Regions from separate parts of the Cronobacter malonaticus LMG 23826 genome, predicted to be linked through region 1. Evidence: predicted binding sites of a transcription regulator. Region 1 holds the regulator's gene; each other region holds the start of a gene.
The links. Region 1 encodes PurR, which represses purine synthesis genes. Its sites were predicted from a motif close to CANGCAAACGTTTGCNTG; they were not measured.

Region 2: a site for PurR is predicted at 2,124-2,141, ahead of raiA (ribosome-associated translation inhibitor RaiA). Genes of this name have one in related genera too.
Region 3: a site for PurR is predicted at 1,872-1,889, ahead of AFK66_RS01520 (NCS2 family permease). Genes of this name have one in related genera too.
Region 4: a site for PurR is predicted at 4,767-4,784, ahead of AFK66_RS12225 (amino acid aminotransferase). Genes of this name have one in related genera too.

What each region holds. Positions count from the first base shown of each region.
Region 1 is NZ_CP013940.1:2,213,169-2,221,287, forward strand. Features, by position in the region: gene grxD (monothiol glutaredoxin 4) at 1-196, opposite strand, end outside; gene AFK66_RS10495 (C40 family peptidase) at 542-1,360, shown strand; gene AFK66_RS10500 (MFS transporter) at 1,428-2,594, opposite strand; gene cydH (cytochrome bd-I oxidase subunit CydH) at 2,859-2,948, opposite strand; gene purR (HTH-type transcriptional repressor PurR) at 3,240-4,265, shown strand; gene punR (DNA-binding transcriptional activator PunR) at 4,283-5,194, opposite strand; gene punC (purine nucleoside transporter PunC) at 5,306-6,481, shown strand; gene cfa (cyclopropane fatty acyl phospholipid synthase) at 6,769-7,917, shown strand; gene AFK66_RS10525 (PTS sugar transporter subunit IIC) at 8,112-8,119, shown strand, end outside.
Region 2 is NZ_CP013940.1:869,790-877,908, forward strand. Features, by position in the region: gene AFK66_RS04030 (SMP-30/gluconolactonase/LRE family protein) at 1-243, shown strand, start outside; gene pheA (bifunctional chorismate mutase/prephenate dehydratase) at 274-1,434, opposite strand; Phe leader region at 1,456-1,580, opposite strand; gene pheL (pheA operon leader peptide PheL) at 1,532-1,579, opposite strand; gene raiA (ribosome-associated translation inhibitor RaiA) at 1,684-2,025, opposite strand; gene AFK66_RS04045 (lysozyme inhibitor LprI family protein) at 2,371-3,576, shown strand; gene bamD (outer membrane protein assembly factor BamD) at 3,629-4,366, opposite strand; gene rluD (23S rRNA pseudouridine(1911/1915/1917) synthase RluD) at 4,496-5,476, shown strand; gene yfiH (purine nucleoside phosphorylase YfiH) at 5,473-6,201, shown strand; gene clpB (ATP-dependent chaperone ClpB) at 6,331-8,119, shown strand, end outside.
Region 3 is NZ_CP013940.1:321,466-329,584, forward strand. Features, by position in the region: gene AFK66_RS01500 (EAL domain-containing protein) at 1-87, shown strand, start outside; gene soxS (superoxide response transcriptional regulator SoxS) at 75-398, opposite strand; gene soxR (redox-sensitive transcriptional activator SoxR) at 485-943, shown strand; gene AFK66_RS01515 (glutathione S-transferase family protein) at 1,021-1,689, shown strand; gene AFK66_RS01520 (NCS2 family permease) at 2,004-3,353, shown strand; gene AFK66_RS01525 (Na+/H+ antiporter) at 3,493-5,139, shown strand; gene AFK66_RS01530 (Gfo/Idh/MocA family protein) at 5,173-6,468, opposite strand; gene actP (cation/acetate symporter ActP) at 6,617-8,119, opposite strand, start outside.
Region 4 is NZ_CP013940.1:2,578,424-2,586,542, reverse strand. Features, by position in the region: gene mukB (chromosome partition protein MukB) at 1-77, shown strand, start outside; gene ldtD (L,D-transpeptidase) at 231-2,039, shown strand; gene mepK (peptidoglycan L,D-endopeptidase MepK) at 2,219-2,767, shown strand; gene AFK66_RS12230 (MBL fold metallo-hydrolase) at 2,806-3,453, shown strand; gene AFK66_RS12225 (amino acid aminotransferase) at 3,513-4,703, opposite strand; gene ompF (porin OmpF) at 4,889-5,983, opposite strand; gene asnS (asparagine--tRNA ligase) at 6,518-7,918, opposite strand; gene pncB (nicotinate phosphoribosyltransferase) at 8,085-8,119, opposite strand, start outside.

The sequences.
Region 1 (8,119 bases):
CGTATTTCGGCAGTTCCGCGCGGATATCCGGGTTTTGCAGGATATCGACATACGCAAAACGCTCGCCGCAGGCGGACAGCGCCTGTACCGCCTGTGCGGAGAAGCCGCAGCTCGGCAGTTTCGGGGAGCCTTTCATGTACAGCAGAATCGGGTTTTCAGCGATCTGGCGTTGAATTTTTTCAAGCGTAGTGCTCATTGTCTTACTTCCTCAAGCGTCATTACGGCGTTAGCTTTACATTGTAGCGGCTCCGGAGCGTCCCGAAAATGCATAATCTTGCGCTTAAGCCCGGTGCCGTGCCGTGGTGAAAGAGAAGCAAATAATAACACTTTTCTGTAAGCTGCCGATATTCTCCTCTGAGAAGGCGCGCTAAAATGCGCGTCGGCGCAGCGGCAACTGGCGAAAAAGAGTGCGCCGGTTAACGAAACTACGCTCACAAGACGATTTGCTGCTTAACTTTGGACATTTTTTTAGATTAGAATCAGCAAGCTCTTAAAATTCATCCGTTGGCATGATTGCCGGCTTTATGCAGGGGAATGCTCAGTGGCGCGCAAAACAAAAATTGCTCTCACGCTCTGTGCTTTATTAATGACTTCATCACTGGCTTTTGCACCGTTCGCGCAGGCGTCGGAGCAGACGCGCGCCTCGAAGGTGCAAAAAGCGCACGCCAGCACGGTGAAAAAGAAAACCAGCACAAAAACCGCCAAGAAAAGTAACAACGCAACGAAAACCAAAACGGCGAAAACCGCCAGCGAGAAGCGAAGCACCACCGCAAAACGCACCAGTAAAACCACCTCTTCCGTTAGTAAAACCGCTTCCCGCCGCGCTTCCACCACTTCACCAAAACAGGCCAGCAGCCGCCTGAGCGCGCAGACCTGTACCAAAACGCGTAAAAACCGCAAAACCAAATGCGTCAACGGGCCACTCACAATTGCCGATGCCCACAAAGCGCGCGTGAAGAAAGCCCAGACCACCGCCATGAACAAGCTGATGAACCAGATAGGCAAGCCGTACCACTGGGGCGGCACGTCGCCGCGCACCGGTTTTGATTGCAGCGGCCTCGTCTGGTACGCCTATAAAGATCTGGTGAAGTTCCGCATTCCGCGCACCGCCAACGAAATGTATCACCTGCGCGACGCCGCGCCGGTTAACCGTGGCGAGCTGGAAAGCGGCGATCTGGTGTTCTTCCGCACTCAGGGCCGTGGCACTGCCGATCACGTGGGCGTCTATGTCGGCAACGGCAAATTTATTCAGTCACCGCGCAGCGGTCAGGAAATCCAGATAACGTCTTTGAGTGAAGATTACTGGCAACGTCACTATGTCGGCGCGCGCCGGGTAATGACGCCGCGCACCATTCGCTAATCCGCTTATCCTCATAACAAAACGGAGAAGGTCGCCCTTCTCCGTTTTCTTTTTTACGGCGCTTACGTTATTCAGCGCTGCACGCCATTTGCGCCTCGCGACGGCTGGAGATCAGCACCAGCAACAGGCCGAGTGCGGCAATCAGCGCGCCCATCACCGGCACCACGCTATAACCGAAGCCCGCATGGATGACAGCGCCACCCGCCGCAGCACCAAGTGCGTTACCGAGGTTAAACGCCCCGATATTCACCGATGACGAGAGACCCGGCGCTTCGCTGGCGACACGCATCACGCGCATCTGCAGCGGCGGCACCACCGCGAAGGTTGCCGCTCCCCATACCACCATACTCACCGCCGCGCCGATTTCCGTTTTTGCAAGCCACGGAATAGCCGCCATAATGACGATAAGCAGCATCAGGAAGCCTTTCAGCGTACCACTCACCGAGCGGTCCGCCAGGCGGCCGCCCAGATAGTTGCCGATGGAAAACCCGACGCCAATCAGCACCAGCATGGCGGTGACGAACGCCGCGCTGGCGTCAGTGATGTGGTGCAACACCGGCGCGATATAGGTATAGAGCGTAAACATCGCGCCCGCGCCGAGCACGGTTGTCAGCAGCGCGCTCACCACCTGCGGGCGCATCAGCACCGCGAGTTCGCTTTTCACATCCGGGCGCTCGCCGCTGCCGCCTTTCGGCAGTGAGAACCAAAGGCTCGCCATCGCCACAAGGCCAAGTCCGGCCGTCGCCAGAAACGACATTCGCCAGCCGATGGTTTCACCAAGCCAGGTTGCCGCCGGCACGCCACCGATATTGGCGATGGTCAGGCCCATAAACATCGTCGCGACGGCGCTCGCCTGTTTATGCTTCGGCACGACGCTTGCCGCCACCACCGAGCCGAGGCCGAAGAACGCCCCGTGGTTAAGACTGGTGAGAATACGCGAGGCCATCAGCGTCATGTAATCCGGCGCCAGTGCCGAGAGCACGTTGCCGAGCGTAAAAATCGCCATCAGAAAAATCAGCGCGCTACGCCGTGCTCGGTGCGACAGCAAAAGCGTCATCAGCGGCGCGCCCACCATCACGCCGACCGCGTAGGCGCTTATCAGCATACCGGCGGCCGGAATCGAGACGTTGACGCCATTCGCTATTACCGGCAATAAGCCCATCGGAGAAAACTCGGTCGTGCCAATGCCAAAAGCACCAATAGCCAGTGCCAGTAACGGGAAATTGACTTTCATTCATCGCTCCAGAAATTGTACAACAGCGCCGGAATACCCGACGTTACAGCAGGATGCAGAAAAGGATGGCAGTTTCAGTCAGAAAAGATAAGTGACAAAAACAGCAAAATATTATTGCGTGGGTGTTAAAGAACACGCAAAAGTTGTTATTAGCGAATGATAAGGGAATAACGAGAAAAAGAAAGGAAACGGCGAGCGGGCAGCGCTTAAGCGCAAGAGAAGTATAAGAAAGCGGGAGAACCGATACGCGCTCCCGCCTGACGCTTAATGCAGGATGGCGGTAAAAGCGCCCGCCACAATAAGACCCAGCACAACAATGGTGGTGACCAGCGAAAATTTCAGATCGGTACTCATGGTATTCTCCTTAAAGACCCCATAAAAATCAGGTAGTGGGCATTTTTGCATAAACAATCCGAAAAATCCTGCGACATTTAACCAGATATGCGTTTTCCCTCTTCCCCTTTCGATAAAGATAAGCCAAAATTCGTCGCTACTTTATTCGGTACCGGCCATCGACCCCTCCTCACGATAAATGTCGCGTTTCCCGGCATGCCGCACTCTCCTCGCGGCAGTCAGGGGTGTATACAGGCAAACGATTAACCCGTGATTTTACACGGCTCAGCCAGGGGTCTGGAGTGATTATTAATGGCAACAATTAAAGACGTCGCGAAGCGAGCCAACGTTTCCACAACAACAGTCTCACATGTAATTAACAAAACCCGTTTTGTGGCGGAAGAGACGCGCAACGCGGTTTGGGCGGCTATTAAAGAATTACACTATTCGCCAAGCGCCGTGGCGCGCAGCCTGAAGGTGAACCACACCAAATCTATCGGGCTGCTGGCGACCAGTAGCGAAGCGCCCTATTTCGCCGAAATCATCGAAGCGGTTGAGAACAGCTGCTTCGCCAAAGGCTATACGCTAATTTTGGGCAACGCGCATAACAATCTGGAAAAGCAGCGCGCGTATCTGTCGATGATGGCGCAAAAGCGCGTCGACGGCCTGCTGGTGATGTGTTCGGAATACCCGCAGCCACTGCTCGCCACGCTTGAAGAGTATCGTCATATCCCGATGGTGGTGATGGACTGGGGCGAAGCGAAAGCCGATTTCACCGACTCGGTTATTGATAACGCGTTCCAGGGTGGTTATCTCGCCGGGCGTTATCTTATCGAACGCGGCCATCGCGATATCGGTGTGATCCCGGGGCAGCTTGAGCGCAACACCGGCGTCGGGCGCTTCTCCGGCTTTATGAAAGCGCTGGAAGAAGCGGCTATCAAAGTACCGGAAAACTGGATCGTGCAGGGCGATTTCGAGCCGGAATCTGGTTACCGCGCGATGCAGCAGATCCTCTCGCAGCCGCAGCGTCCCACCGCTATCTTCTGCGGCGGCGATATTATGGCGATGGGCGCTATCTGCGCCGCCGATGAGATGGGCCTGCGCGTGCCGCAGGATATTTCCATCATCGGCTACGACAACGTACGCAACGCGCGTTTCTTTAGCCCGGCGCTGACGACTATCCATCAGCCCAAAGAGACGCTCGGCCAGACCGCGTTCAATATGCTGCTCGACCGCATCGTGAACAAACGCGAAGAGTCGCAGACCATTGAAGTGCACCCGCGCCTGATCGAACGCCGCTCGGTGGCGGATGGCCCGTTCCGCGACTATCGCCGTTAATCCTTCCGGGAGCCGTATTACTGCGGCTCCCGCAGCCACTCCTTGTTCAGCGTTTCACTGTCCCCCAGATAATCGAGCAGCCAGCGCAGCGCGGGCGAGGCGTCGCTTTGCCGCCACGTCAGGCAGCAGGCGGCATCCGGAAACGGGTTTTCGAGCGTTAGCGCGCGCCACTCTCCGCTGTCGAGCCACGGCTTCGCAAAGTGCGTCGGCACCATGCCGATACACAACCCTTCGCTCAGCGCATCGGCGGCGCAGTACCAGTCCGGCACCACCACGCGCCGCTGGTTATCCAGCAGCCAGGTGATACGCTTGGGCAGCGATCGCGACGTATCTTCCAGCACCAGTGAGGGGTAATCGCGTAGCCTGTCGTCGCTGAGCGCGCCCGCGTGCTGCGCCAGCGGATGATGGTGCGCCACCACGCAGCGCCAGCTCAGCATGCCCATATCGCGAAACGCGAAGCGCCCGCCAACCGGAATCGCCTGTGTGGCCCCGATGGCAAGTTCCACGCGCCCGTCCGCCAGCGCGTCCCAGACGCCGTTAAACACCTCCTGCGACACCTGCAACTCCACATCAGAGAAGTGCCGGTAGAAATCGAGCACCAGCCGCCGGACGCGTTCCGGGCGCACGATATTGTCCACCGCGATGGAGAGCTGCCCGCGCCAGCCGTTGGCAATCTGCTGGCACTGCTGTCTGGTGATCATCATTTTTTTGATGACAGAACGCCCCTCGCGCAAAAACCAGGCCCCGGCGGGTGTCAGAACCACATCACGATGGCGGCGCTCGAAGAGCGACACCGCAAGCCACTCCTCAAGCTGGCGCACCGTATAGCTGACGGCAGAAGGCACGCGGTGCAGTTCTGCCGCTGCCGCGGTGAAACTGCCGGTGCGCGCCACGGCGTCCACCACTTCGAGGGAATATTCAGACCACATTTTTTGCCTGCAAATTTTTTGAATGGAACCGGCAAATATTAGCGTTTCACAAGCGGGATTGCACTCCGTACACTCCTGGCTCTTTCGCGTAATAAGAAGTGAGTTAATGTGATGCGACCTGATAAAGGATTTCTTTGCTGGCTGGCCGGGCTGAGCGTGCTCGGTTTTCTGGCGACCGACATGTACCTGCCCGCATTCGCCGCTATCGAGGCGGATCTGCACACAGTGCCTTCGGCTATCAGCGCCTCGCTGAGCCTGTTCCTGGCCGGATTCGCCCTGGCGCAACTCGTCTGGGGCCCGCTCTCTGACCGTTTTGGCCGTCGTCCGGTTTTGCTGGCGGGGCTGGGAATTTTCGCACTTGGCTGCCTTGGCACCGTCTGGGTAGAGAGCGCGGGCGCGCTGCTGGCCCTGCGCTTTATTCAGGCCGTGGGCGTTTGTTCCGCTGCGGTAAGCTGGCAGGCGCTGGTAACTGACCGCTACCCGGCGCAGCAGGCGCGTCGTATCTTCGCGACCATCATGCCGCTGGTGGGGCTTTCGCCTGCGCTGGCACCGCTGCTCGGCAGTTGGATCCTGAATCACTTTTCCTGGCAGGCGATTTTCGTTGTGCTGTTTGCCATCACGGTACTGCTGATTATTCCGGCGCTGCGTCTGCCTTCCGGCGCGCCGCAGGGTAACAAAAGCGGCGAGCCGCTGAGCTTTATGATGCTGCTGCGCTCGCGCGTCTACAGCGGCAATGTGCTGATTTACGCCGCCTGCTCCGCGAGCTTTTTCGCCTGGCTCACCGGTTCGCCGTTTATCCTGCATGAGATGGGCTATAGCCCGGCGGTGATCGGCTTAAGCTATGTCCCGCAAACCATCGCGTTCCTCATTGGCGGCTATGGCTGTCGCAGCGCGCTGCAAAAATGGAATGGCGAAGCCCTGCTGCCGTGGCTGCTGGCAGGCTTCGCGCTGAGCGTGCTCGCCACCTGGCTTGTGGGTTTGAGTGATGCTGTTACGCTCACCACGCTGCTTATTCCCTTCTGTCTGATGGCGATGGCGAACGGGGCGATTTACCCTATCGTGGTCGCCGCCGCGCTGCTGCCGTTCCCGCAGGCCACCGGACGCGCCGCCGCGCTGCAAAACACGCTCCAGCTGGGGCTTTGTTTTGTGGCAAGCCTGGTGGTGTCGTGGCTGGTCGCGACCCCGCTGCTGTCGACCACCAGCGTTATGCTGGCGACCGTACTGCTGGCGGGTCTTGGCTTTTGGCTACGCGGGCCTCAGCAAGTCACGCAGTCATCAGCCGCGTGATAATATGAAATTTTTGTGATTAGCTTGCTAACGGTCAACAGTTGAATCATCGTAAAGCGAGGCCTATACTGATTCGCGGCTCTACAATAATTAGCATAAATATTATGTAGTAACGGGAGCCGCTGGCTCCCGTTTTTATCTGGAATGACATTTCTGGCAAGGGTCATCTCCCTTCCTCTGTTCTACGTCGATATCAGGCTCGCGGACCTTTCCGTGATATTTCTCACATACCGAAAATTGCGACTACGCTGTTTGAAGGTTCTGATCACATCAGTGATGGAGAAGCTATGAGTTCATCGTGTATAGAAGAAGTCAGCATACCGGACAACCACTGGTATCGCATCGCAAGTGAACTACTCAGCCGGGCCGGGATCGCTGTTAACGGCGCTGCCCCTTCCGACATTCAGGTGAAGAATCCTGACTTTTTTAAACGGGTGTTACAGGAAGGTTCTCTCGGTCTTGGCGAAAGCTATATGGACGGCTGGTGGGAGTGCGAGCGGCTCGATCTCTTTTTCACCAAAGTGCTGCGCGCGGGCCTGGAAGACCAGTTGCCCCACCACCTCAAAGATACGCTGCGCATTCTGGGCGCTCGCCTGTTTAATCTGCAAACCAAAAAACGCGCCTGGATTGTCGGCAAAGAGCATTACGATCTCGGCAACGATCTGTTCAGCCGCATGCTCGACCCGTACATGCAGTACTCCTGCGGCTACTGGAAAGAGGCGGATAACCTTGAGGACGCCCAGCAGGCGAAGTTAAAACTTATCTGCGAAAAGCTTCAGCTTAAGCCTGGCATGACGCTGCTTGATATTGGTTGCGGATGGGGCGGACTGGCGTCGTTTGCCGCGCAGCATTATGGCGTGTCGGTCACCGGCGTGACCATTTCTGCCGAGCAGCAGAAAATGGCGCAGGAGCGCTGCCAGGGGCTGGATGTCACTATTCTGTTGCAGGATTACCGCGATCTCGATTCGCAGTTTGATCGCATCGTCTCGGTGGGCATGTTTGAACATGTCGGGCCGAAAAACTACGCCACCTATTTTGATGTTGCTGACCGCAATCTCAAGCCTGACGGGCTTTTCCTGCTGCATACCATCGGCTCGCGTAAAACCGATAACAATGTCGATCCGTGGATCGACAAGTACATTTTCCCGAACGGCTGCCTGCCGTCGGCGCGCCAGATAGCCGCCGCCAGCGAACCGCATTTCGTGATGGAAGACTGGCATAACTTTGGGGCGGACTACGATAAAACGTTGATGGCCTGGTATGCGCGTTTCCTGGCCGCCTGGCCGGAGATTGCGGATAACTACTCCGAGCGGTTTAAACGTATGTTTACCTATTATCTCAACGCCTGCGCGGGCGCCTTCCGCGCGCGGGATATCCAGCTGTGGCAGGTACTCTTTAGCCGCGGCGTGGAAAACGGCCTTCGCGTCGCCCGTTAAGCGTTCACCCCGGCGCACGCCGGGGGCTTTTTGCCACTCGCACTTCCCCGCTTTGTGACACTTCTCACGCTTTCGCGACGTTTCCTTTAATAAAAGTGATCCCGGCGACAATCAGGCGACAGACTCATGGAAACCGGTTTCCATTATGTTTCAAACTGAGCGCCATTCCCCCTGCCTGATAAAGGAAACGTGTCATGAGTCT
Region 2 (8,119 bases), 1.3 Mb from region 1:
ATGTATGACGGCCATCGCATCGCGCGGTTTTCCCCAGACGGCGAGCAGCTTGAGGAGCACCGCCTGCCGGTGCGCTGCCCGACGATGGCCTGTTTTGGCGGCCCGGAGATGAAAACGCTCTATATCACCACTACGCGGGAAAATATGGATATGGAGGAGCTGGAAAAATTCCCGCTCTCGGGCGCGCTCTTTACGCTTGAGGTCAGCGTTGCGGGGCTGCCGAAGCCGCGATTCAAAGGATAAAAAAGCGGCCGGTTTTCCGGCCGCCTCTGGTTATGCCGGGTCGACCGGCACCACGTTTTCGCTTGGGTAACAGCCCAGCACTTTCATCGACCGGGTGATCTCCACAAGCTCTTTCAGCGCCTGCTGCATCGCCGCATCGTGGAGATTCGCCTGGATATCCAGATAGAACATCTCTTCCCAGGGGTTGCCGTTAATCGGGCGCGATTCGAGCTTCGTCATAATCAGATTGTGATTACGCAGCACCAGAAGCGCCTCTACCAGCGCGCCAGCCTGCTGGCCGGTGGCGATTAACAGCGTGGTTTTCGCCGGTACCTGATCGGATACGTTGATTGCCTTGCGGGCCAGCACCACAAAGCGGGTGATGTTCTGCGTCTGGTTGGCGAGATTGCGCTCCAGCACCTGCAAACCGTAGAGCGCGCCGCCCGCTTCGCTACCGAGCGCGGCGACATACGGAGAGCTGGCGTGCGCCACTTTTTCCATCGCGGCGGCGGTGCTTTCGCAATATTCGATTTTCCAGTTCGGGTAGCGTTTAAGGAACTGGCTGCACTGCTGGAACGGCTGCGGGTGGCTGTAGACGGTTTCGATTTTATCAAGCGTGGTGGAGGTGGAGACCAGCACGCAGTGATCGATAGGCAGCGTCAGCTCGCCGACAATCGACAGGCTGGTGTGTTGCAGCAGATCGTAGACATCGTTAATCGCGCCGGAGCTGGTGTTCTCAATCGGCACGACGGCGTAATCGGCCTGGCCTGTCTCCACCTGATTAAAAATGTCGTGAAATTTTGCACAGCCGCTTTCAATGAATTGATCGAAATGACGTGCTGCGTACTGGCGGGCGGCCAGGTGCGAGTAAGAGCCTTTCGGGCCGAGAAACGCGATGCGGGCGGAGTGCGGATTGGTCTGGTTAAGATGCTGCTGGAGAAGCGCCTGCTGGGTAAGAACGGAGTCTTCGATGATCAGCTGAAAAAGCCGGGTGATGTAGTGCGCGTCGAGATGGTGGGTTTTGCCAAGGCTAATTAAATGCTCCAGTAAATCCCGCTCGCGATCGATATCTCTGACCGGACGATGGGTGGCGAGTTTCGCTTTGCCTACCTCAACCGCCAGCGCCCGGCGTTGCGCCAGCAGGGCGAGTAATTGTTCATCCAGCGCGCTGATTTTATCGCGCAGGGCCAGCAACGGGTTTTCCGCAGTCATAACGCCACCTTGTGTATAGCCATAAAAAAGGCCCCCCGGAGTGGGAGGCCTGTTAGTTCGTCTTCGCTTGCTTTCTGTACGACGACACGCCTCCCGTTCAGGGGAAGGTAAAAAAGAAAGCGAAGAAAAACGCGTGTTGCTTCATGAGAGATTCCTTAATAAGCATACCGGTAAAGTACCCGCACCCTTTTTGTTCTGTCAATAAAAAACGCGCCCGAAGGCGCGTGATAAAAGATGACGCTGATGGTTTTACTCTTCTTCTTCGACTTCGGCGAAGTTGGCGTCTTTAACGGAGCCTGTGGTGCGGCGGGCTTCGCCTTTGTGTTGCACCTTGTTCAGTTGCCTTTCCAGCTTGTTAATGAGTTCGTTAATGGCCGTGTACATATCTTCATGTTTGGCGCTGGCGACCAGATGGCCGTTAGGCGTATTGATGGTGGCGTCAGCGACGAACCCCTGGGGTTCTTTAGATAAAATGATATGCGGATTAATCAGATGAGTTTGCCATTTTTCAAGTTTGGCGAGACGGTCGGCGACGTGCTGGCGGATAGCGGGGGTGATGTCCATCTGTTTGCTGGTAATGTTCATTGTCATAAATGTTACCTCTTGTCTTTCCCGTCTTGGTAACTTCAGCATAACCGCCCCAGCGTCAATTTGCGTGATTCAGATCACTTTATTTTGTCACTTTTTGTCAATAAAACGTTTTTGTGAGTCAGGACAGGAAGAGGGCGGATTTCACTTGTCGGCCTTGTGAAAAGCGGTCATAGTTGATGAGTTAACTCCATCGCCTTCTCTGTTTAAACCTTCATCAAATCCGTTTTTATGACTCTTTTTCAGCTCGTATACCTTTTTTGAGAGCTCCTCGAAAGGCACGGCTTCGGCAATAATGCGTCATTAACGCCTGCCCTGATGCGCAGGTTTCATGTAAAAAGGATTGTTATGAAAGCCACCCTTCGGTTGACGTCGCTTCGTCGTCTTGCGCTCTGCGTGACACTCGCCTGTGGCGCTGCGCCTGCCATCGGCGCGTCGTTTGATTGTGATAAAGCAGGCACGCCTGTTGAACACGCCATCTGCCAGCAAACGTCGCTCGGCGAACTCGACAGCAAAATCAGCGACAGCTACCTGCGCGCGACGAGCAGTATGACCGTACAGGATGCCGCGGCGTTACGCGCAGAACAGCGCGCGTGGCTTAAAACGCGCAACGCCTGCGCGGGTAACGCGAGTGAGCTGAACGCATGTCTCATGGCTACTATGAAACCCCGCGCTGAACAGCTTGAGCAAATTGCGCGCCGCGCTAACCATGATTTCGATACGGCGGTGAGCCTTATCCCGACAGCTCCGGCCACGGCGGCTGATAAGCTGCGCCAGTACCAGACACCGCTGGCCTCTGCATGGCTGGTCTATCTCAACCGTTTCGTGCCCGCCAGTGGCGTGACGGCGCAGGAGGCCAATAAGCGTCACCAGATGGCCCTGGACGGGCTTAAGGACGATGATTTCGCTTACTCCATAATGAAAGATATCGACAGAGACCCGAAGGAAGGTAAAGACCGGGCGGTGCTGACGCTGCTGCGTATGAATATCGAAAGGCTGGATTACGAAAACGATAGCGACCGCCCGTACGTTCACTGCTTTATTTTCCCGGCGCAAGGGCAGGCCGCTTATGAAGCGTTTGGCGCGCTGTATGGTTCGTCACGCGACGGCGCTGCGCCAGTTTGTGCCCCTCAGGCTGCAATTTTCAGTACGCCTGCCTGGAAGGCGCTTAACGATGCGTTTTCCGATGCGCTGAGCAAAGCGAGTGAAGGCGCCGGGACGATTCAGCATGCCAGCTATGCGGACTGGCGTATTTTTGAGCTGCACGTGACCGTTAAGCCAGAGGATTACCTCAACCCTTCCGAACCGGCTCAAAAACCGCGGGATTCGGAAAAAGAGATCCGCGAGTGGAAAGATGAAACCGCCTGGCCAAAAGCGCAGCGTGAAAAAGTGCTGGCGGCGCTTGAGCCTGCGCGTAAGGCGACCGCACAGTGGCTGCAAAACGATCGCGGCTGGACGCCCGAAAATGCCCGTAAAGCGGCAGAGAACATTGTGCGCGAGTGGGTGGATGACCGCGTTACCTTTATTGACGGATCGACGTGGACCGGCGAGTAGCGCCATAAAAAAAGCCAGCCCGCCGGGCTGGCTTTTTACGCTGATGTAAGGCTCAGGAGCCGGTGTTATTCGCGGCGATAAGCTTCGCCACTTTATCCGCCTGCGCGTTGAGCTGCAGCTCGCGATAGGCGTTTTCCATCAGGCCCAGCCCTTCATGAGTCGCCTGAGTATCCGGGTAATCACGCAGCATACCTTCCACACGGTTCACAACCGCCACCCATGCGCCGCGTTTGGTGTAATATTGCGCAACGGAAAGCTCATATTTCGACAGACGGTCTTTCAGATAGACCAGACGTTTGGTGGCGTCGGTGGCGTACTGGCTCTGCGGATAGCCGCGAACCAGCTTCGAGAAGTCGCGGAACGCGTCGCGCGCATGCTGTGGATCGCGGTCGCTGCGATCGACACCGAAGAAGCCCTGCAGCGCGCTGTCATCAAGCGCCATATTGGTCAGGCCGCGCATGTAGATCACGTAGTCGATATTCGGGTGGGTCGGGTTAAGGCGAATAAAGCGGTCAATAGCGGCCTGGGCCAGCGGCAGATCGGCATTTTTATAATAGGCGTAGATCAGATCCAGCTGTACCTGCTGAGAATAAGGGCCAAACGGATAACGGTTATCTAACGCTTCCAGTTGCGTTATTGCCGCTTTCCAGTTACCGTCCTGCAGCTTTTGCTGCGCAGTCGCGTAGATCTCTGAAGGCGGATTATCGGGCACCTCTTCCTTAGAACCGGAGCAGCCCGCCAAAGCCAGGCTCAACGTGGCGGCTGCCACCAGATATTTCATGCGCGTCATGACGTTTTGACTTTCCTCAGATGTTATGCGGGAGTTTCACAGTTCCAGCTCCCGATTAAGACCAGCTACAATAGCACACTATATTAAACGGCAAAGCCGTAAAACCCAACGTTAACGAAGAAGCTGTATATGGCACAACGAGTACAACTCACCGCAACGGTGTCCGAGTCACAACTCGGTCAACGCTTAGATCAGGCTTTGGCCGAATTGTTCCCGGATTATTCACGTTCACGCATAAAAGAATGGATACTTGACCAGCGCGTGCTGGTAAACGGCCAGATGTGCGATACGCCGAAGGAGAAAGTGTTGGGTGGGGAACGTGTCGCCATCAATGCTGAAATCGAAGAAGAAGCGCGCTTTGAGCCGCAGGATATCCCGCTCAATATCGTTTATGAAGATGACGATATTATGGTTATCAACAAACCGCGCGATCTGGTGGTTCATCCGGGCGCCGGCAACCCGGACGGCACGGTGCTTAACGCGCTACTGCACTATTATCCGCCTATCGCAGATGTGCCGCGTGCAGGTATCGTGCATCGTCTGGATAAAGACACGACTGGCCTGATGGTTGTCGCGAAAACCGTTCCGGCGCAGACGCGCCTGGTTGAAGCGCTGCAGCTGCGTGAAATCACCCGCGAATATGAAGCAGTGGCGATTGGACATATGACGGCGGGCGGTACGGTCAGCGAGCCTATCAGCCGCCACCCGACCAAACGCACCCATATGTCGGTGCATCCGATGGGCAAACCGGCGGTGACGCACTACCGCATTATGGAGCATTTTCGGATTCATACCCGCCTGCGTTTGCGTCTGGAAACCGGTCGTACGCACCAGATCCGCGTACATATGGCGCACATCACCCATCCGCTGGTGGGCGATCAGCTGTATGGCGGCCGTCCGCGTCCGCCGAAAGGCGCGAGTGAAGCATTCATTCAGGCGCTGCGTAAGTTCGATCGCCAGGCGTTGCATGCGACTATGCTGCGTCTCTATCACCCCATCAGCGGTATTCTGATGGAGTGGCATGCGCCTATTCCGCAGGATATGGTTGATCTTATCGACGCGCTGCGCGCTGACTTCGAAGCCCATAAAGACGACGTGGACTGGTTATGAAACTGATTACTCCGCAGTGGCCGCTGCCTTCGGGCGTCGCGGCCTGTAGCTCTACCCGCCACGGCGGCGTCAGCCTGCCGCCTTACAACGCCTTAAATCTGGGCGCGCACTGCGGGGATAATCCTGAACATGTCGAAGAGAACCGTCGCCGTTTTTATCAGGCGGCGAATTTCCCTTCTGCACCCGTCTGGCTTGAGCAGGTTCACGGTAAGGATGTCCTTCGTCTCGACGGCGGGCCGTATGCCTCTAAGCGTGCGGATGCGTCTTATACCCGTGAACGGGGAACGGTCTGCGCGGTGATGACCGCCGATTGCCTGCCGGTGCTGTTTTGCGAGGCGTCCGGCACGGAAGTGGCGGCGGCGCACGCGGGCTGGCGTGGGCTGTGCGAAGGCGTGCTCGAAGAGACCGTCGCCTGTTTTCGCGCGCCGCCCGCCACAATCCAGGTCTGGCTTGGCCCGGCGATTGGCCCGCAGGCTTTTGAAGTTGGCCCGGAAGTGCGCGACGCGTTTACCGCTAAAGATCCCGCGGCTGCAGCTGCTTTTCGCCCGCACGGCGAGAAATATTTCGCCGATATCTATCTGCTGGCGCGCCAGCGTCTCGCGAACATCGGCGTGACCGCCGTTTATGGCGGCGAGCGCTGTACGCATAGCGAAAGCCACGATTTTTTCTCGTATCGCCGCGACAGAACGACAGGTCGTATGGCAAGTTTCATTTGGCTGATATAACCTATTGAATCAAGACGATCCGGTACGGATAACTGACGCTCCACATATTTCAGGCCATTAACCTTGAATAATTGAGGGATGACCTCATTTAATCTCCAGTAGCAATTTTGACCTGTTATGGGAGGAGTTATGCGTCTGGATCGTCTTACTAATAAATTCCAGCTTGCTCTCGCCGATGCCCAGTCTCTAGCACTGGGTCACGACAACCAGTTTATCGAACCCCTTCACCTCATGAGCGCCCTGTTAAATCAGGAAGGCGGTTCCGTTCGTCCTTTACTGACATCCGCAGGCGTTAATGCCGGGAAGTTACGCACCGATCTCGACCAGGCGCTGAGCCGCCTGCCGCAGGTGGAAGGCACCGGCGGCGACGTTCAGCCGTCGCAGGATCTGGTGCGGGCGCTGAATCTCTGCGACAAGCTGGCGCAGAAACGGGGCGACAATTTTATTTCCTCAGAGTTGTTTGTTCTGGCGGCGCTGGAGTCGCGCGGAACGCTTGCGGATTTACTCAAAGCCGCAGGTGCCACGACCGCGAACGTCACACAAGCGATTGAAAACATGCGCGGAGGCGAAACCGTGAACGATCAAGGTGCCGAAGATCAGCGGCAGGCACTGAAAAAATATACCGTCGATCTGACCGAGCGTGCCGAGCAGGGCAAGCTCGATCCGGTCATTGGCCGCGATGAAGAAATCCGTCGTACGATTCAGGTTCTGCAGCGTCGTACCAAAAACAACCCGGTACTGATTGGTGAGCCTGGCGTCGGTAAAACCGCGATAGTCGAAGGGCTGGCGCAGCGTATCGTTAATGGCGAAGTGCCGGAAGGCCTGAAAGGGCGTCGGGTGCTGGCGCTGGATATGGGCGCGCTGGTGGCCGGTGCGAAATACCGCGGGGAATTCGAAGAGCGTCTGAAAGGCGTACTGAACGACCTCTCAAAACAGGAAGGCAACGTCATTCTGTTTATCGATGAGCTGCATACTATGGTCGGCGCGGGTAAAGCCGATGGCGCGATGGATGCGGGCAACATGCTCAAACCGGCGCTGGCACGTGGCGAGTTGCACTGCGTGGGTGCCACGACGCTTGATGAATATCGTCAGTACATTGAAAAAGACGCCGCGCTGGAGCGCCGTTTCCAGAAAGTGTTTGTCGCCCAGCCGTCGGTGGAAGATACCATCGCGATCCTGCGTGGCCTTAAAGAGCGCTATGAGCTGCATCACCATGTGCAGATAACTGACCCGGCGATTGTCGCAGCGGCGACGCTGTCGCACCGCTATATTGCCGACCGCCAGTTGCCGGATAAAGCCATCGACCTTATCGATGAAGCCGCATCCAGCATTCGTATGCAGATTGACTCGAAGCCGGAAGAGCTTGACCGTCTTGACCGCCGCATCATTCAGCTCAAGCTGGAACAGCAGGCGCTGATGAAAGAGTCTGACGAGGCCAGTAAAAAACGCCTCGATATGCTGAACGATGAGCTGGCGGATAAAGAGCGTCAGTATTCTGAGCTGGAAGAAGAGTGGAAAGCAGAAAAAGCTTCACTCTCCGGCACGCAGACCATTAAAGCAGAGCTTGAGCAGGCGAAAATCGCCATTGAGCAGGCGCGCCGCGTGGGCGACCTGGCGCGGATGTCTGAACTGCAGTACGGCAAAATCCCTGAGCTTGAGAAACAGCTCGCCGCCGCCACGCAGTCGGAAGGCAAAACGATGCGCCTGCTGCGTAATAAAGTCACCGACGCGGAAATCGCCGAGGTACTGGCGCGCTGGACCGGCATTCCGGTCTCCCGCATGATGGAGAGCGAGCGCGATAAGCTGCTGCGTATGGAGCAGGATCTGCATCAGCGCGTGATCGGCCAGGATGAGGCGGTTGAAGCGGTGTCGAATGCGATTCGCCGTAGCCGCGCCGGGCTATCCGACCCGAACCGTC
Region 3 (8,119 bases), 1.9 Mb from region 1:
CAGGAGTTTGTCACCTGGCTGCAACAGGATGACGCCCGGGGAGTGCCGGGCTGGCAGAGTTGCACCATTAACCGTCAGGCGCTCTGACGATAATCGCTCGGCGTGCGGTCGAACTGACGGCGAAATATCCGCGAAAACGTCTGTTGCGACACATAGCCATAATCCATCGCAATATCAAAAATCGGCCGTCGGGTCGTGCGCAGCTCCTGCGCCGCCAGTTGCAAACGCCGCTTGCGAATATACTCACCCAGCGTCTGATGCATCACGGTGCGAAACATCCGCTGTAGATACCATTTCGAATAGCCCGACTTCTTTGCCACCACATCGATATTCAGTGGCTGGTCAATATGCTCATCAATCCATTGCGTCAGCGCGTGGATAATTTCCTGATGTGACATAAGCCGTCCTCTTCCTCTGTTTTGGGTTAGCCGTTCTTCTGGTCGGCGAGTATAATTCCTCAAGTCAACTTGAGGTAAAGCCCCTGATGGAAAAGAAAGCACCCAGAATCAAATCGCTGCTGACGCCGGGCGAAGTCGCGAAGCGCAGCGGCGTGGCGGTCTCCGCGCTGCACTTCTATGAAACTAAAGGCCTGATCAAAAGCACCCGCAACAGCGGCAATCAACGGCGTTACCGGCGAGACGTGCTGCGCCAGGTGGCGATTATTAAAATCGCCCAGCGTATCGGCATTCCGCTGGCGACGATTGGCGAGGCTATCGGCGTGTTGCCGGAAGGGCATAACCTGAGCCCGAAGGCATGGAAGCAGCTCTCGATGCAGTGGCGCGAGGAGCTGGACCGGCGTATTAAAACGCTGACCGCGCTGCGCGACGATCTCGACGGCTGCATCGGCTGCGGCTGTTTGTCGCACCGCGACTGCCCGCTGCGCAACCCCGAAGACCGTCTGGGCGCGCAGGGCAGCGGGGCGCGTCTGCTGGAAGACGAATAAGCGGCGCGCAAACAAATTCGGTGCACTGGCGGCGGATTCTCTATAGTTAATGCAATGAAAAGCGAAAGGAAAACGCCATGCTGACGGTCCACCATCTGAATAATTCCCGCTCGCAGCGCATTCTTTTTGCGCTTGAAGAGCTTGGACAGCCCTATGAACTGGTGCGCTACCAGCGCGAGCCGACTATGCTGGCGCCGCCCTCGCTCAGGAAAGTGCATCCGCTCGGCAAGTCGCCGGTGCTGGAGGATAACGGCCAGAAAATTATCGAGTCCGGCGCGATTCTGGAGTATCTCCAGGAGACCTATGACACCGAACAGCGTTTTAAACCGCAGAGTGCGGAAGAGAAAATTCAGTACCGCATCTGGCTGCATTACGCCGAAGGTTCGTTAATGCCGCTGCTGTTAATGAAGCTGGTGTTTGGCAGCCTCGGGAAAAAGCCCGTTCCGCTCGGGCTTCGCACCCTCGGCAAAGCGCTTGGACAGGGCGTGCAGAAAGCCTGGCTTAATAAGCAGCTCGCCACTCACACGCGCTTTATGGAAGATCACCTGACACAACATCCATGGTTTGCCGGACAGACCTTCAGCATGGCGGATATTCAGATGAGCTTCCCGGTTATCGCCCTGCTGGCGCGCAGCGACTCCGGCGAGTTCCGCCAGCTACGCGCGTGGCTTACCAATCTTCAGGCGCGTCCGGCCTGGCAGCGCGCCATCGAAAAAGGCGGCCCGCTGGAGATCCCCGGCAGCTAATCGTTGTGGCCTTCCTATGAAGGCCCTGTTTTTGCGCATCAACGATATCGTTTGCGCAGCCTGCGCTGAATTAATCATCAGACGACGCAACTTTTTGCCAAAAGCCATAAAGTTCAGTTGAAAATCCCCGCCCTAAGGCTGGATAATCGTTTGCCTTAAAATTTTGCCGTTTTTTGCGCGTGGAGTTAAACGTTTGCTTTTTGTGGCTCCTCCAAAACCACAAACAGAACGCAGGGAGTTAACGTTTGATCCGCAGCGGGTTGTTTGCCACGCGCGAGCTTTAAAAACTCACACTTTTCAGGGGATGTCTCATTATGTCTACGCCTTCTGCGCGTAACGGCGGTTCACTCGACGCCTTTTTTAAAATTTCCGCGCGCGGCAGTAACGTGCGTCAGGAGATTGTTGCCGGTCTCACCACATTTCTCGCGATGGTCTATTCGGTGATCGTCGTGCCGGGCATGCTCGGCAAAGCCGGTTTTCCGCCTGCCGCCGTGTTTGTCGCCACTTGTCTGGTGGCAGGTGTTGGCTCCATCGTGATGGGGCTGTGGGCGAATCTGCCGCTGGCGATTGGCTGCGCCATCTCGCTGACCGCCTTTACGGCGTTTAGCCTGGTGCTCGGGCAGCACATCAGCGTACCGGTCGCGCTCGGCGCGGTCTTCCTGATGGGCGTGCTGTTTACCGTTATCTCCGCAACCGGCATTCGTAGCTGGATCCTGCGTAACCTGCCGCAGGGCGTGGCGCACGGCACCGGCATCGGTATCGGTCTGTTCCTGTTGCTGATTGCCGCGAACGGCGTAGGCCTGGTCATTAAAAACCCGCTCGACGGCTTGCCGGTGGCGCTTGGCCATTTCGCGAGCTTCCCGGTGATCATGTCGCTGATTGGTCTTGCGGTTATTATCGGTCTTGAGAAACTCAAAGTGCCGGGCGGCATTCTGCTGACCATCATCGGTATTTCCATTGTCGGCCTGATTTTCGATCCGACGGTGAAGTTCACCGGCCTGTTCGCCATGCCGTCGCTGAGCGATGACAAGGGCAATTCGCTGATCGGCAGCCTGGATATCATGGGCGCGCTCGATCCTGTGGTGATTCCGAGCGTGCTGGCGCTGGTGATGACCGCCGTGTTTGACGCCACCGGCACCATTCGCGCGGTCGCGGGCCAGGCGAATCTACTGGATAAAGACGGTCAGATCATCGACGGCGGCAAAGCGCTGACCACCGACTCCCTCTCCAGCGTCTTCTCAGGCCTGGTGGGCGCGGCACCGGCAGCGGTGTATATCGAATCTGCCGCTGGCACCGCGGCGGGCGGTAAAACGGGCCTGACGGCGATTACCGTCGGCGTGCTGTTCCTGCTTATCCTGTTCCTCTCGCCGCTCTCGTACCTGGTACCGGCGTATGCCACAGCGCCCGCGCTGATGTATGTTGGCCTGCTGATGCTGAGCAACGTGGCGAAAATCGACTTCGCTGATTTCGTGGATGCGATGGCGGGGCTGATTACCGCGGTGTTTATCGTGCTGACCTGCAACATCGTGACCGGCATCATGATAGGTTTTGCGTCGCTGGTCATTGGCCGCGTCGTCTCCGGTGAGTTCCGCAAGCTTAATATCGGCACTATTGTCATCGCCATCGCGCTGGTCGCTTTCTACGCGGGCGGCTGGGCAATCTAAACCTTTCTTTAACGAAGCGGGCTGCGGCCCGCTTTTTTCCTGCTTTCAGGGCACAACCTGATTCCTTTTCCGGCGCGTCAGTGTTCTATTATCAAAGGTGAGTCTTTCATCACAGATAATAAGGAGCCGCTCAGACCGCATGGAAATCTTTTTTACCATTCTCATCATGACCCTCATGGTATCGCTCTCCGGGGTCGTTACCCGCATGCTGCCCTTCCAAATCCCGCTGCCGCTGATGCAGATAGCCATCGGGGCGCTGCTCGCCTGGCCGACGTTCGGTCTGCACGTCGACTTTAACCCCGAGCTGTTCCTGGTCCTGTTTATTCCGCCGCTGTTGTTCGCCGACGGCTGGAAAACCCCGACCCGCGAATTTCTCGATCACGGCCGCGAAATTATCGGCCTCGCGCTGGCACTGGTGGTGGTCACCGTTGTCGGCATCGGTTTTCTTATCTACTGGATGGTGCCGGGCATTCCACTCATTCCTGCTTTCGCGCTGGCGGCGGTGCTGTCGCCAACCGATGCGGTGGCGCTTTCCGGCATCGTGGGCGAAGGCCGTATCCCGAAAAAAATCATGGGAATTTTGCAGGGCGAGGCGCTGATGAATGACGCCTCCGGCCTGGTGTCCCTGAAATTCGCCGTCGCGGTCGCGATGGGGACGATGGTCTTTACCGTGGGCGGCGCGTCGCTGGAGTTTTTAAAAGTGGCGATTGGCGGTCTGCTCGCCGGGATCGCGGTAAGCTGGCTGTATGGCCGCTCGCTGCGCCTGCTGAGCCGCTGGGGCGGCGATGAGCCCGCTACGCAGATAGTTCTGCTGTTCCTGCTGCCGTTCGCCTCTTATCTGATTGCCGAACATATCGGCTTCTCCGGCATTCTGGCCGCGGTGGCCGCCGGGATGACCATCACCCGCTCCGGCGTGATGCGCACCGCGCCGCTGGCGATGCGCCTGCGCGCCAACAGCGTCTGGTCGATGCTGGAGTTTGTGTTTAACGGCATGGTCTTCCTGATGCTCGGTCTGCAACTGCCGGGGATTATGGAGACGTCGCTTGCCGCCGCCGAAAAAGATCCGAACGTCGAGACCTGGATGCTGTTCATGGATGTCGTTCTGATCTACGGGGCGCTGATTGGCGTGCGTTTCCTGTGGCTGTGGATCATGAAGCGCTTTAGCCTGCGTTTTCTGAAGAAAAAACCGCTGACGTTTGGCGAGTACTCGACGCGCGAGCTGCTGGTGGCGTCGTTCGCCGGCGTGCGTGGGGCGATTACCCTTGCGGGTGTGCTCTCCATACCGCTGCTGCTGCCGGACGGCTCGCCGTTCCCGGCGCGCTATGAGCTGGTGTTCCTGGCTGCGGGCGTCATTCTTTTCTCGCTGTTTGTCGGCGTGATCCTGCTGCCGATTCTGCTGCAACAGGTTGAGACGCCGGATCACGGCCTGGCGCACAAAGAAGAACGCATGGCGCGTTCGGTGACAGCGGAAGTGGCGATTACCGCCATCCAGAAAATGGAAGAGCGTCTGGCTGCGGATACCGAAGAGAACATCGACGATCAGTTGTTAAGAGAAGTTTCCGCACGCGTGGTGGGGAACCTGCGCCGCCGCGCAGACGGGCGCAACGATGTGGAAAACAGTGAGCTTGAGGAAAATCTTGAGCGCCGTTTCCGCCTGACCGCACTGCGTGCGGAGCGCGCCGAGCTGTACCACCTGCGCGCCACGCGGCAAATCAGTAACGAGACGCTGCAAAAAATGCTGCACGATATGGACCTGCTCGAAGCGCTGCTGATGGAGCGCAAATAACCGTAACCGCCGGAGTTTTCCGGCGGTTTTTTTTTACCGTCCCGCCAGCCGTCGCACCAGTTCAAACTCGCTAAAATTCACCGGCCGCTGCTGCTGCATTGAGATATTCCCGGCAATGCCTGTGAGAATGGACATCGCGCCCGCGCGGTGATCGGCGGCGCGTTGCAGCGGGTCGTCGCCCGGCTCACCGAAGAGATCGGCCAGCATCGCGTTGTCGCCGCCGCCGTGCCCGCCTTCGCCCAGCGTGAAATCCGCCTTCCAGGGGGCCGCAAACATCGGGTAAACCGTGATATCACAGCGGTCGAGGCTGCCTTCGGCCTCACGCAGCCCGCCGCCGTTAACGTAAGAGTTTTCCACCAGTTTCATTTCAAGCCGACCGCGGCTGCCGTTAAACACCACGTTGAGTCCCTCCTGCGGCAGATACGCATTGAGCGAATAGGTGAGCTGCGTCTGGTTCTGGTATTTCACCAGCACCGACAGCGTATCCTCAATGGTAATGCCGTCGCCAAAAACGCTCTGATCACGAAAGTAGCTGCCCTCGTGTTCGGCATCCAGATAGAGCGCTTTAAGCTGCGCGCTCTCCTCCATGTGCAGCGCAAACGGGTCGTCCTTCGCCGCCGCATAGCCGTGGGCGCGTGGGTAAAAGTGCGAAACGCCGCGCTTTTCGGCGTTTTCACGCCCATAAAAACGCAGCGCGCCTTCGGCATAAACCCGTTGCGGGTAGCTGCCGAGCCAGAAATTCATTAAGTCGAAATGGTGGGTGGATTTATGCACCAGCAGGCCGCCGCTGTTGCGCTTCTCCCGGTGCCAGCGGCGGAAATAGTCCGCGCCATGTTCAGTATTCAGCAGCCATTCGAAGTGCACCGAAAACACCTCGCCGATAGTGCCGTTCATCAGCAGTTCGCGCACTTTGCTGTGGTGCGGCGCATAGCGGTAGTTGAAGGTCACACGCACTTCGCGGCCCGTCTCTTCAATGGCGTTAAGGATGCGTAGCGCACGCGCTTCGTCGATGGTCATCGGTTTTTCGGTGATGACATCGCAGCCCGCATGGAGCGCGCGGACGATGTAGTCGTCGTGAGTGCGATCCATCGTGGTGACGATGATCGTATCGGGCCGGGTGTTGCGGATCATCGCTTCAAACTGCGCGGCGACGAAACAGGGCACCGGCGGCGCGCCTGCGTTTTCCAGCAGACGATTAGCGTAGCGCATGCGGGTCTGGTTGGTGTCGCAGAACGCGACCATCTGCGCGCTGTCGCGAAACGTCCTGCCGATAGCCTCGATATACATTCCGGCGCGCCCGCCGGTTCCCACCAGGGCGTATTTTTTCACGGTCAACGTCCTCTCAGCCAAAATGACATGTTGTATGTATAAAATAAAAACGATGTTTCATTTTTATAATGTAGCGCGAGAGGCGTTGTGGGACAGAACGAAAGGGGAAAAGTGTGATCCCCGGCCGTCATAGCCGGGGAGAAGAGGCTTAGTGCGCGCGGCCCTGTTCGATGCCAAGACCGGTTTGTGAGCGGATAAACTGCGCGCGGAACTGCTCGCGCTCCAGATTGCCCTGCGCGCTGTTGTCGGTTGCCGAGAAGACCCAGATCCCGATAAACGCCACGGCGATGGAGAACAGCGCCGGATATTCATACGGGAAGACCGGCGCGGCGTGACCAAGCACCTGCACCCAGACGGTCGGGCCGAGGATCATCAGCACCACGGCGGTGAGCAGGCCGAGCCAGCCGCCAATCATCGCGCCGCGAGTGGTGAGCTTCGACCAGTACATCGAGAGCAAAATGATCGGGAAGTTACAGCTCGCCGCAATCGAGAACGCCAGGCCCACCATGAACGCGATGTTCTGCTTCTCAAACAGAATCCCGAGCAGGATAGCCACCACGCCGAGCACCAGCACGGTGATTTTCGAGACGCGCAGCTCGTCACGCTCGGTAGCACCTTTGCGAAAGACGTTGGCGTAGAGATCGTGCGACACCGCCGACGCGCCCGCGAGCGTCAGGCCAGCCACAACCGCGAGGATCGTGGCGAAGGCGACCGCCGAGATAAAGCCCAGGAACAGGTTGCCGCCCACGGCATCGGCCAGATGTACCGCCGCCATGTTGTTGCCGCCAATCAGCGCGCCAGTGGCGTCTTTAAACGCCGGGTTCGCGCCCACCAGCATGATGGCGCCAAAGCCGATGATAAAGGTCAGGATGTAGAAATAACCCATAAACCCGGTGGCGTAGAACACGCTCTTACGCGCTTCGCGGGCGTCGCTGACGGTAAAGAAGCGCATCAGGATATGCGGCAGACCGGCGGTGCCGAACATCAGGCCGAGGCCGAGCGACAGCGCGGAAACCGGATCTTTCACCAGACCGCCAGGACTCATGATAGCGCTGCCTTTCGGGTGAACCGCCATCGCTTCCGTAAACAGGTTGTTGAAGCTAAAGCCCACATGCTTCATTACCATGAACGCCATAAAGCTTGCGCCGAACAGTAGTAATACGGCTTTGATGATCTGCACCCAGGTGGTGGCCAGCATGCCGCCGAACAGCACATACATCACCATCAGCACGCCCACCAGCACCACGGCGATGTGGTAGTTCAGGCCGAAAAGCAGCTCGATAAGCTTGCCTGCGCCAACCATCTGCGCAATCAGATAGAGCGCGACCACCACCAGCGAACCACAGGCGGAGAGCAGACGGATAGGGCGCTGCTTCAGGCGATAGGAGGCGACGTCCGCAAAGGTGTAACGCCCGAGGTTACGCAACCGCTCGGCGATTAAAAACAGAATAATCGGCCAGCCCACCAGGAAGCCCAGCGAGTAAATGAGCCCGTCGTAGCCGGATGTATAGACCAGCGCGGAGATGCCGAGGAACGACGCGGCGGACATAAAGTCGCCCGCGATGGCAAGACCGTTCTGAAAGCCGGTAATGTTGCCGCCCGCGGTGTAGTAATCGCTGCGCGAACGGGTGCGTTTAGAGGCCCAGTAGGT
Region 4 (8,119 bases), 370 kb from region 1:
ACGTGCATGTGGTTGGCCTGCGCGGTTTTGCCGCCCCGCCAGCCGATGCGCTGCCTGGGCCGGCAGAAGTCTCGTAACGTCATCAACTCACAGAGCGGGCTTCGGCCCGCTTTCTTTTTGTCCGGCAAATCTTTAAACTTCTTTACATTCGATCAGGCAAATGATTTTTTCTCTTTATATACTCACAATAAGCCTGAGTGCCGAATTATTCTGAAAACAGGGGGCAAGGGATGGTGCTTAAGAATATGCATGGTTTTCGACGGTCAGCACTGTATGTGTGCCTGGCTCTCAGTATCGCTCCACTGTTTAACGCGTATGCCGACGAACCGGAACTGATTGCCAACGACAGCATTACCACGCTCAGCGCGCAGCCATTAGCGCTGTCGCCAGGCATGGCGTTTCTGGCGGCAAATACGGCACCTGATGCCGCAAACCGTCTTGCGAGCGCGCGTACGCAGTTACAGGCGGCGCTGCCCGCAGGCTTCACGCCGGTTTATATGAACGCGCTGGTGGAGCTTTACGCCGCCCGCGATCTTAAACCGATGTGGGAGAACCGCGATGCGGTCCAGGCGTTTCAGCAGCAGCTGGCTGAAGTGGCGCTTGCCGGCTTCCAGCCGCAGTTTACCGCCTGGGTGGAGCAACTCACCAATCCTGCCGTGACGGGGCTCGCGCGCGATATCGTGCTGAGCGACGCGATGGTCGGCTATCTGCATTTTATCTCTGGCATCCCAAGCCAGGGCAACCGCTGGCTCTACAGCGAAAAACCGTACAAACCGGAAATGCCCGCGCTGAATGTGCTGAACCAGTGGCAGGTCGCGCTGGATAACGGCTCTGTGCCAGCGTTTGTGCGCTCTCTCGCCCCCGCGCACCCGCAGTATGCGGCGATGCACGCCTCGCTGTTACAACTGGTGGCGGACACCCGTCCGTGGCCGCAAATGACCGGCAAAGAGAAACTGCGCCCCGGCCAGTGGAGCAGCGACATTCCGGCCCTGAAAGAGATTTTACAGCGTACCGGCATGCTGGATGGCGGTCCGGATATTGTGCTGCCGGGCGATAACAGCGGCGTCGTCAGCCCGTCGGCGGCCCCGCAAACCGCAAGCCAGAACCGCAGTACACCGAAACCGGCGCGCGCGGTTTACGATAAAGATCTGGTCGCGGCGGTCAAACGTTTTCAGAAATGGCAGGGGCTGGGCGCGGATGGCGTTATCGGTGAGTCTACCCGCGACTGGCTGAACGTGACGCCCGCGCAGCGCGCAGCGCTGCTGGCGCTCAATATTCAGCGTCTGCGCCTGCTGCCCGGCAAACTCAGCACCGGCATCATGGTAAATATTCCCGAGTATTCTCTGGTCTATTATCAGAATGGCAATCAGGTGCTGGCGTCGCGCGTTATCGTCGGCAGACCTGATCGCAAAACGCCGCTGATGAGTAGCGCGCTCAATAATGTAGTGGTCAATCCACCGTGGAACGTGCCGCCAACGCTCGCCCGCAAAGATATCCTGCCGAAAGTCTGGAATGATCCAGGGTATCTGGAGAGCCACGGCTATACGGTGCTGAACGGCTGGGGAAGCAACGCGGACGTGGTGGATCCGTGGATGGTGGACTGGGCAACGATTACGCCGTCTAATCTGCCTTTCCGTTTCCAGCAGGCGCCGGGCGCGCATAACTCGCTCGGGCGGTATAAGTTCAACATGCCGAGCTCAGATGCTATCTATCTGCACGATACGCCGAACCACAATCTCTTCCAGCGCGATGCGCGGGCGCTCAGCTCCGGCTGCGTGCGTGTGAATAAAGCTTCTGAACTGGCCAATATGCTGCTGCAGGATGCTGGATGGAATGATTCGCGCATTTCGCAGACGCTGAAAGAGGGGAATACGCGCTACGTGAATATTCCACAGACCATTCCGGTGAACCTCTATTATCTGACCGCGTTTATCGGCGAGGACGGACGTCCGCAGTATCGTACAGATATTTACAATTACGATCACACCGCGCGATCGGGCGCACAAATCCTCCCAAAAGTGGAACAACTCATCCGCTAACAGGTTTAATTCCGCGGACTTAACCTGCTCTATGTGAAGCGAAAACGGGCCAAACGTGAAAAAAGGCCCGTTATTCGCGGCTTTGACCCGTATTGACTCCCCTCCGGCTGGCGGTTATGGTGCCACTCGTGCGCCAGAAGTGCATAGTTATTGTTCATTTGATTGTAGACCTGAATATCATGGATAAAATTGACGCTCATCGCCGCAAACTGCTGACGATTGGCGGCGCCGCTTTAGGCGCTGCGATACTGCCCACGCCTGCATTTGCTACCCTGTCGACGCCACGACCGCGTATTCTTACGCTCAATAATTTACATACTGGCGAATCCATTAAGGCCGAGTTTTTCGATGGCCGGGGCTATATTCAGGATGAATTAGCAAAGCTTAATCATTTCTTTCGTGATTACCGGGCAAACAAGGTAAAAGCGATTGATCCCCGTTTATTTGACCAGCTTTTCCGTTTGCAGGGGCTGCTCGGCACCCGTAAACCGGTACAGCTGATCTCCGGCTATCGTTCCGTTGATACCAACAACGAACTGCGATCCAAAAGCCGCGGTGTGGCTAAGCATAGTTACCACACCAAAGGCCAGGCCATGGATTTTCATATCGAAGGTATTTCGTTAAGCAATATTCGCAAAGCGGCGTTATCTCTGCGCGCCGGTGGTGTAGGATACTACCCCAGCAGTAACTTTGTGCATATTGATACCGGGCCGCTAAGGCACTGGTAATTAACGACCCCGGCAGCGCGCCGGGTAAAAGGAGCGGTATGAACTATCATATTATTCCGGTTACGGCGTTCGCGCAGAACTGCTCGTTAATCTGGTGTGAGGAGACGCGACAGGCGGCGCTGGTGGACCCGGGCGGCGATGCGCAGCGTATCAAGGAAGAAGTCGCCCGTATTGGCGTGACGCTGCAGCAGATCCTGTTGACGCATGGTCATCTCGACCACGTGGGCGCGGCGGCGGAGCTTGCGGCACACTACGGCATCCCCATCATCGGCCCGGAAAAAGAAGATGAGTTCTGGCTTCAGGGCCTGCCTGCGCAGAGCCGCATGTTTGGTCTCGATGAGTGCCAGCCGTTGACGCCAGACCGCTGGCTTAATGAAGGCGATACGGTGAACGTCGGCAATATAACGCTTGCCGTGCTGCACTGCCCGGGCCACACGCCGGGGCACATCGTCTTTTTCGACGCGCAGTCTCGTTTGCTGGTTTCTGGCGACGTCATCTTTAAAGGCGGAGTGGGGCGCAGCGATTTCCCGCGCGGCGATCACAGTCAGCTTATCGATGCCATCAAACGTAAGCTGCTGCCGCTTGGCGATGACGTGACGTTTATTCCTGGGCACGGCCCGATGTCCACGCTCGGCCACGAGCGCCTGCACAATCCGTTTCTGCAGGATGAAATGCCGGTCTGGTAATCTGTTTCCCAATAAAAAGGGCCGCACTGTGCGGCCCTTTTTGTATCTTTACGCAGCGATTAGAGCACCGCGACGATGGCTTCGCACAGCGGCGCCATGTTATCCGGCGTCATGCCCGCCACGTTTACGCGCCCGGACGCGACCGCGTACACGCCAAACTCTTCACGCAGACGCAGCACCTGTTCTTTGGTCAGACCGCTGAATGAGAACATGCCGTTCTGTTTGGTAATAAAGCTGAAATCGCGGTTTGCGCCTTTCTCCGCCAGCGTGTTCACAAACAGCTGACGCATACGCTGGATACGCTGGCGCATATCGGTGAGCTCCTGTTCCCAGATGGCGCGCAGCGCGTCGTTGCTGAGAATGGTCGCGACCACTGACGCGCCGTGTGCCGGCGGGTTGGAGTAGTTGGCACGAATGCAGGATTTCATCTGGCTGAAGGCGCGGTCTGCGGCATCGGCATCCGCCGCGACCAGCGTACAGGCCCCTACGCGCTCGTTGTACAGGCCAAAGTTTTTGGAGAACGAGCTCGCGACGATAAGTTCCTTATGCAGCGCGGCAAACGCGCGCAGGCCTTCAGCATCTTCTTCCAGACCGCGGGCGAAGCCCTGGTAGGCGAAATCGAACAGCGGCAGCCAGCCTTTCTCGACGGACAGTTTCGCGAGCTGTTCCCACTGATCCAGCGTCGGGTCGATACCGGTCGGGTTGTGGCAGCAGCCGTGGAACAGCACCACGTCGCCCGCCTGAGCTTCCTGCAGGCTATTTAACAGGCCGTCGAAATCCAGAGAATGATTGGCGGCGTCGTAATAAGCGTACTCACGCACTTCCAGCCCGGCGGAGTTAAACACGCCTTTATGGTTCGGCCAGCTCGGGTTAGAGACCCAGACGCGTTTGACGTCGGTGTTTTTGGCGAGGAAATCCGCCGCGACGCGCAGCGCGCCGGTGCCGCCTGGGGTCTGCGCCGTGCGGGCGCGTTTATCGCTGATGATATGGCTGCCTTTGCCGAACAGCAGTTCCTGCGTGCAGCGGCCAAATTCGGGAATACCGTCAATGCCGAGGTAGTTTTTGGTGGTTTCATTTTCCAGCAGATATTGTTCTGCTTTTTTTACGCTGGTCAGAACCGGGGTCTTACCGGTTTCATCCTTGTAAACACCAATACCTAAGTTAATTTTGGTTGGGCGATCGTCGGCACGAAACAGATCGGCCAGGCCAAGGATCGGGTCGGCTGGGGCGGCGGTAATGTTCTCAAACATGACGAGGTTCCATTGTGATTTCAGAAGGGAAATTCGCTATCAGGTTAACGGGAGATTTACAAAATGCCAACCGTTTGCCCGGAAAAGTTACGTGGATCGCAAAAGTTGGCAGAATTTTCTTTTACACATAAAAAAACAGGGCCGAAGCCCTGTTTTTTCGCTATCAGACAACAAGGTTGTGCTGATTAGAACTGGTAAACGATACCCACTGCAGCGGTGTTGTCAGAACCAACGCCCAGTTTGTTGTCGCTGTCGATCTGGTTGATGATGTAATCAACATAGGTAGACATGTTTTTGTTGAAGTAGTAAGTGGCACCTACTTCTACGTAGTTGATGTAATCTTCGCTACCGATGCCTTCAACATCTTTCGCTTTAGATTTGTAGTAAGCGATGGACGGACGCAGACCGAAATCGAACTGATACTGTGCTACAACTGAGAAGTCCTGAGTTTTGTTTGCGAAACCGCCATCGATGCGGGTCGCGTTACGGGTTTCACCGTACAGCGCGGCCAGATAGATGTTGTTAGCGTCATATTTCACGCCAGTCGCCCACTGCTCAGCTTTAGCGCCTTTACCGCGAGCCAGAGATTCCTGTGCATTGGTACGATCTGCTGCGCCGTAACCACCGATTACGCTGAAGCCGTCGAATTCGTAACCCAGAGAGGTTGCCCAGCCGTCACCATTAGAACGCTGAATATCGTCAATTGAGCCGCCAGTTTTTGCGCGCTCGTTTTTGCCCAGGTACTGAAGACCGAAGCTCAGACCATCAACCAGACCAAAGAAATTGCTGTTACGGTAAGTGGCCAGGCCGCCCTGACGACCTGCGAAGAAGTTGTCGCTAGGACCGGTATCACCACCGAATTCCGGCAGCATATCGGTTACGCCGATGGCGTCGTATACCAGGCCATAGTTACGACCGTAGTCGAAAGTGCCGAAGTCGCCAAATTTCAGGCCCGCAAATGCCAGACGGGTTTTGTTACCTTTTTGAGAGTCAGTGCCGCCTTCTGAGTTGCTGCCCTGGAAGTTATATTCCCACTGGCCGTAACCGGTCAGTTGGTCGTTGATCTGAGTTTCGCCTTTAAAACCAAGACGGGCATAGGTTCTGTCGCCATTGCCATCATAACCTTTTGCGCCGTTATCTTTAGTGAAATAGTGCAGACCTACCGCTTTACCGTAGATGTCTACTTTGTTGCCGTTTTTGTTATAGATTTCTGCAGCGTTTGCTGCACCGGCTACCAGCAGGGCAGGGATAACCACTGCCAGGATATTGCGCTTCATCATTATTTATTACCCTCATTGGTTTTTTTGAACACCTGCCACTGCCGTCAATAATTCATTACGGAACTATTGATGAGAGTTTGGTGTCTTTCTGTGTCTGTCTGGCATCTTTCCATTCATATAATCGTTTCGCTACCCGGAAAGTGCTACAAATGCCTTAATCAGGTAACAAAAAGAAATATTGTGTAAAAATTTATTAATGAAAGGGAACTTTGTGAGAGACCTCAAATTTATTACTTAAGTGAATAAATTTCGGCCATTCCTTTCTTATATATATGAAAAACTTATTATTAATTTAGATAAGGCGCATTTTTATACAATTGTAATCAACAAGAGTTTTATACTGGATGAGATGGATGGAAGGCCAGATGTCTGTGGAAGTTGTGTGCAAATATGCTATGGCGAAGCGGTGCAAAAAATCGCCATCAGACAATTGATGATTTTTTGTATAGTCTCATTTTCCGTGAAACCGTAATAGAAAATGAACAACACGGTGCAGGCAGAAAAAAGGCCAGCATGTCGCTGGCCTTTTGAGGATTAGAAGTTCGCGTTGCGCGGTGTACGCGGGAAGGGAATTACATCGCGCACGTTCTGAACGCCGGTAACATAGGCGATCAGACGTTCAAAGCCGAGACCAAAGCCGGAATGCGGCACGGTGCCATAACGGCGCAGGTCGCGATACCACCAGTAGTCTTCTTTATTAAGACCCATCTCTTCCATACGCGCATCCAGCACGTCGAGGCGCTCTTCACGCTGGGAGCCGCCGATGATTTCACCGATGCCCGGCGCGAGTACGTCCATCGCCGCCACGGTTTTACCATCTTCGTTAAGGCGCATATAAAACGCCTTGATGTCTTTCGGGTAATTTTTAACAACGACCGGCGCTTTAAAGTGTTTCTCAGCGAGATAACGCTCATGCTCGGACGCCAGATCCACGCCCCAGTAAACCGGGTTCTCGAATTTCTCGCCGCACTTCTCAAGAATAGCGACCGCGTCGGTGTAATCCACCTGCGCGAAGTCGGCAGAGATGAAACGCTCCAGACGCTCAATGGCTTCTTTATCCACGCGTTCGGCGAAGAACTTCATGTCGTCCATGCGTTCATCGAGCACCGCTTTGAAGACATATTTCAGCATCGCTTCCGCGAGACCCGCGACATCGTTCAGGTTGGCGAACGCCACTTCCGGCTCCAGCATCCAGAACTCCGCCAGGTGGCGGCTGGTGTTGGAGTTTTCAGCGCGGAAGGTTGGGCCGAAGGTATAGACTTTCGACAGCGCGCAGGCGTAGGTTTCGCCGTTCAACTGGCCGGACACGGTCAGGAACGCTTCTTTACCGAAAAAGTCTTTATCGAAATCGATTTTGCCCTGCGCGTCGCGCGGCAGGTTTTCCAGATCCAGCGTCGAGACGCGGAACATTTCACCCGCGCCTTCGGTATCCGACGCGGTGATAAGCGGCGTGGAGACCCAGAAAAAGCCCTGCTCGTGGAAGAAACGGTGCAGCGCCTGCGCCAGCGTGTGGCGTACGCGAGCCACGGCACCTATCAGGTTAGTACGCGGGCGCAGGTGCGCGACTTCACGCAGATACTCAATACTGTGGCGCTTGGCCGCCATCGGGTAGGTGTCCGGATCGTCCACCCAGCCGGTCACTTCCACCTGGGTTGCCTGCAGCTCAAAGCTCTGGCCTTCGCCCGGGGATTCCACCACCTTGCCGGTGACGATAACCGAGCAGCCCGTCGTGAGGTGTAAAACCTCTTCATTGTAATTGGGCAGAGAATTATTAATGACAGCCTGTATCGGATCAAAGCAGGAACCGTCATAAACGGCGAGGAAGGAGATGCCAGCTTTTGAATCTCTTCGGGTACGCACCCACCCGCGCACGGTGACTTCACTGTCAACGGCAACACGGCCCTGGAGTACGTCGGCTACAGGCACAACGCTCATAATTTTCTCTCTGGTTAATGGTCAAAAATAACATTTTCCACCCGGACGGGGGGTTATCTATGTTACCTGGCATACGCCATCAGACAAGCAGAATTCGCGGTGCGGGAAAAAGAAATCGCAAAGGAGAGGGAAAACCAGGGAGCGCGCGGCTCCCTTTGAGAAAACATCAGCTTGCTTTACGCACCTGAGGAAGATCGAAGG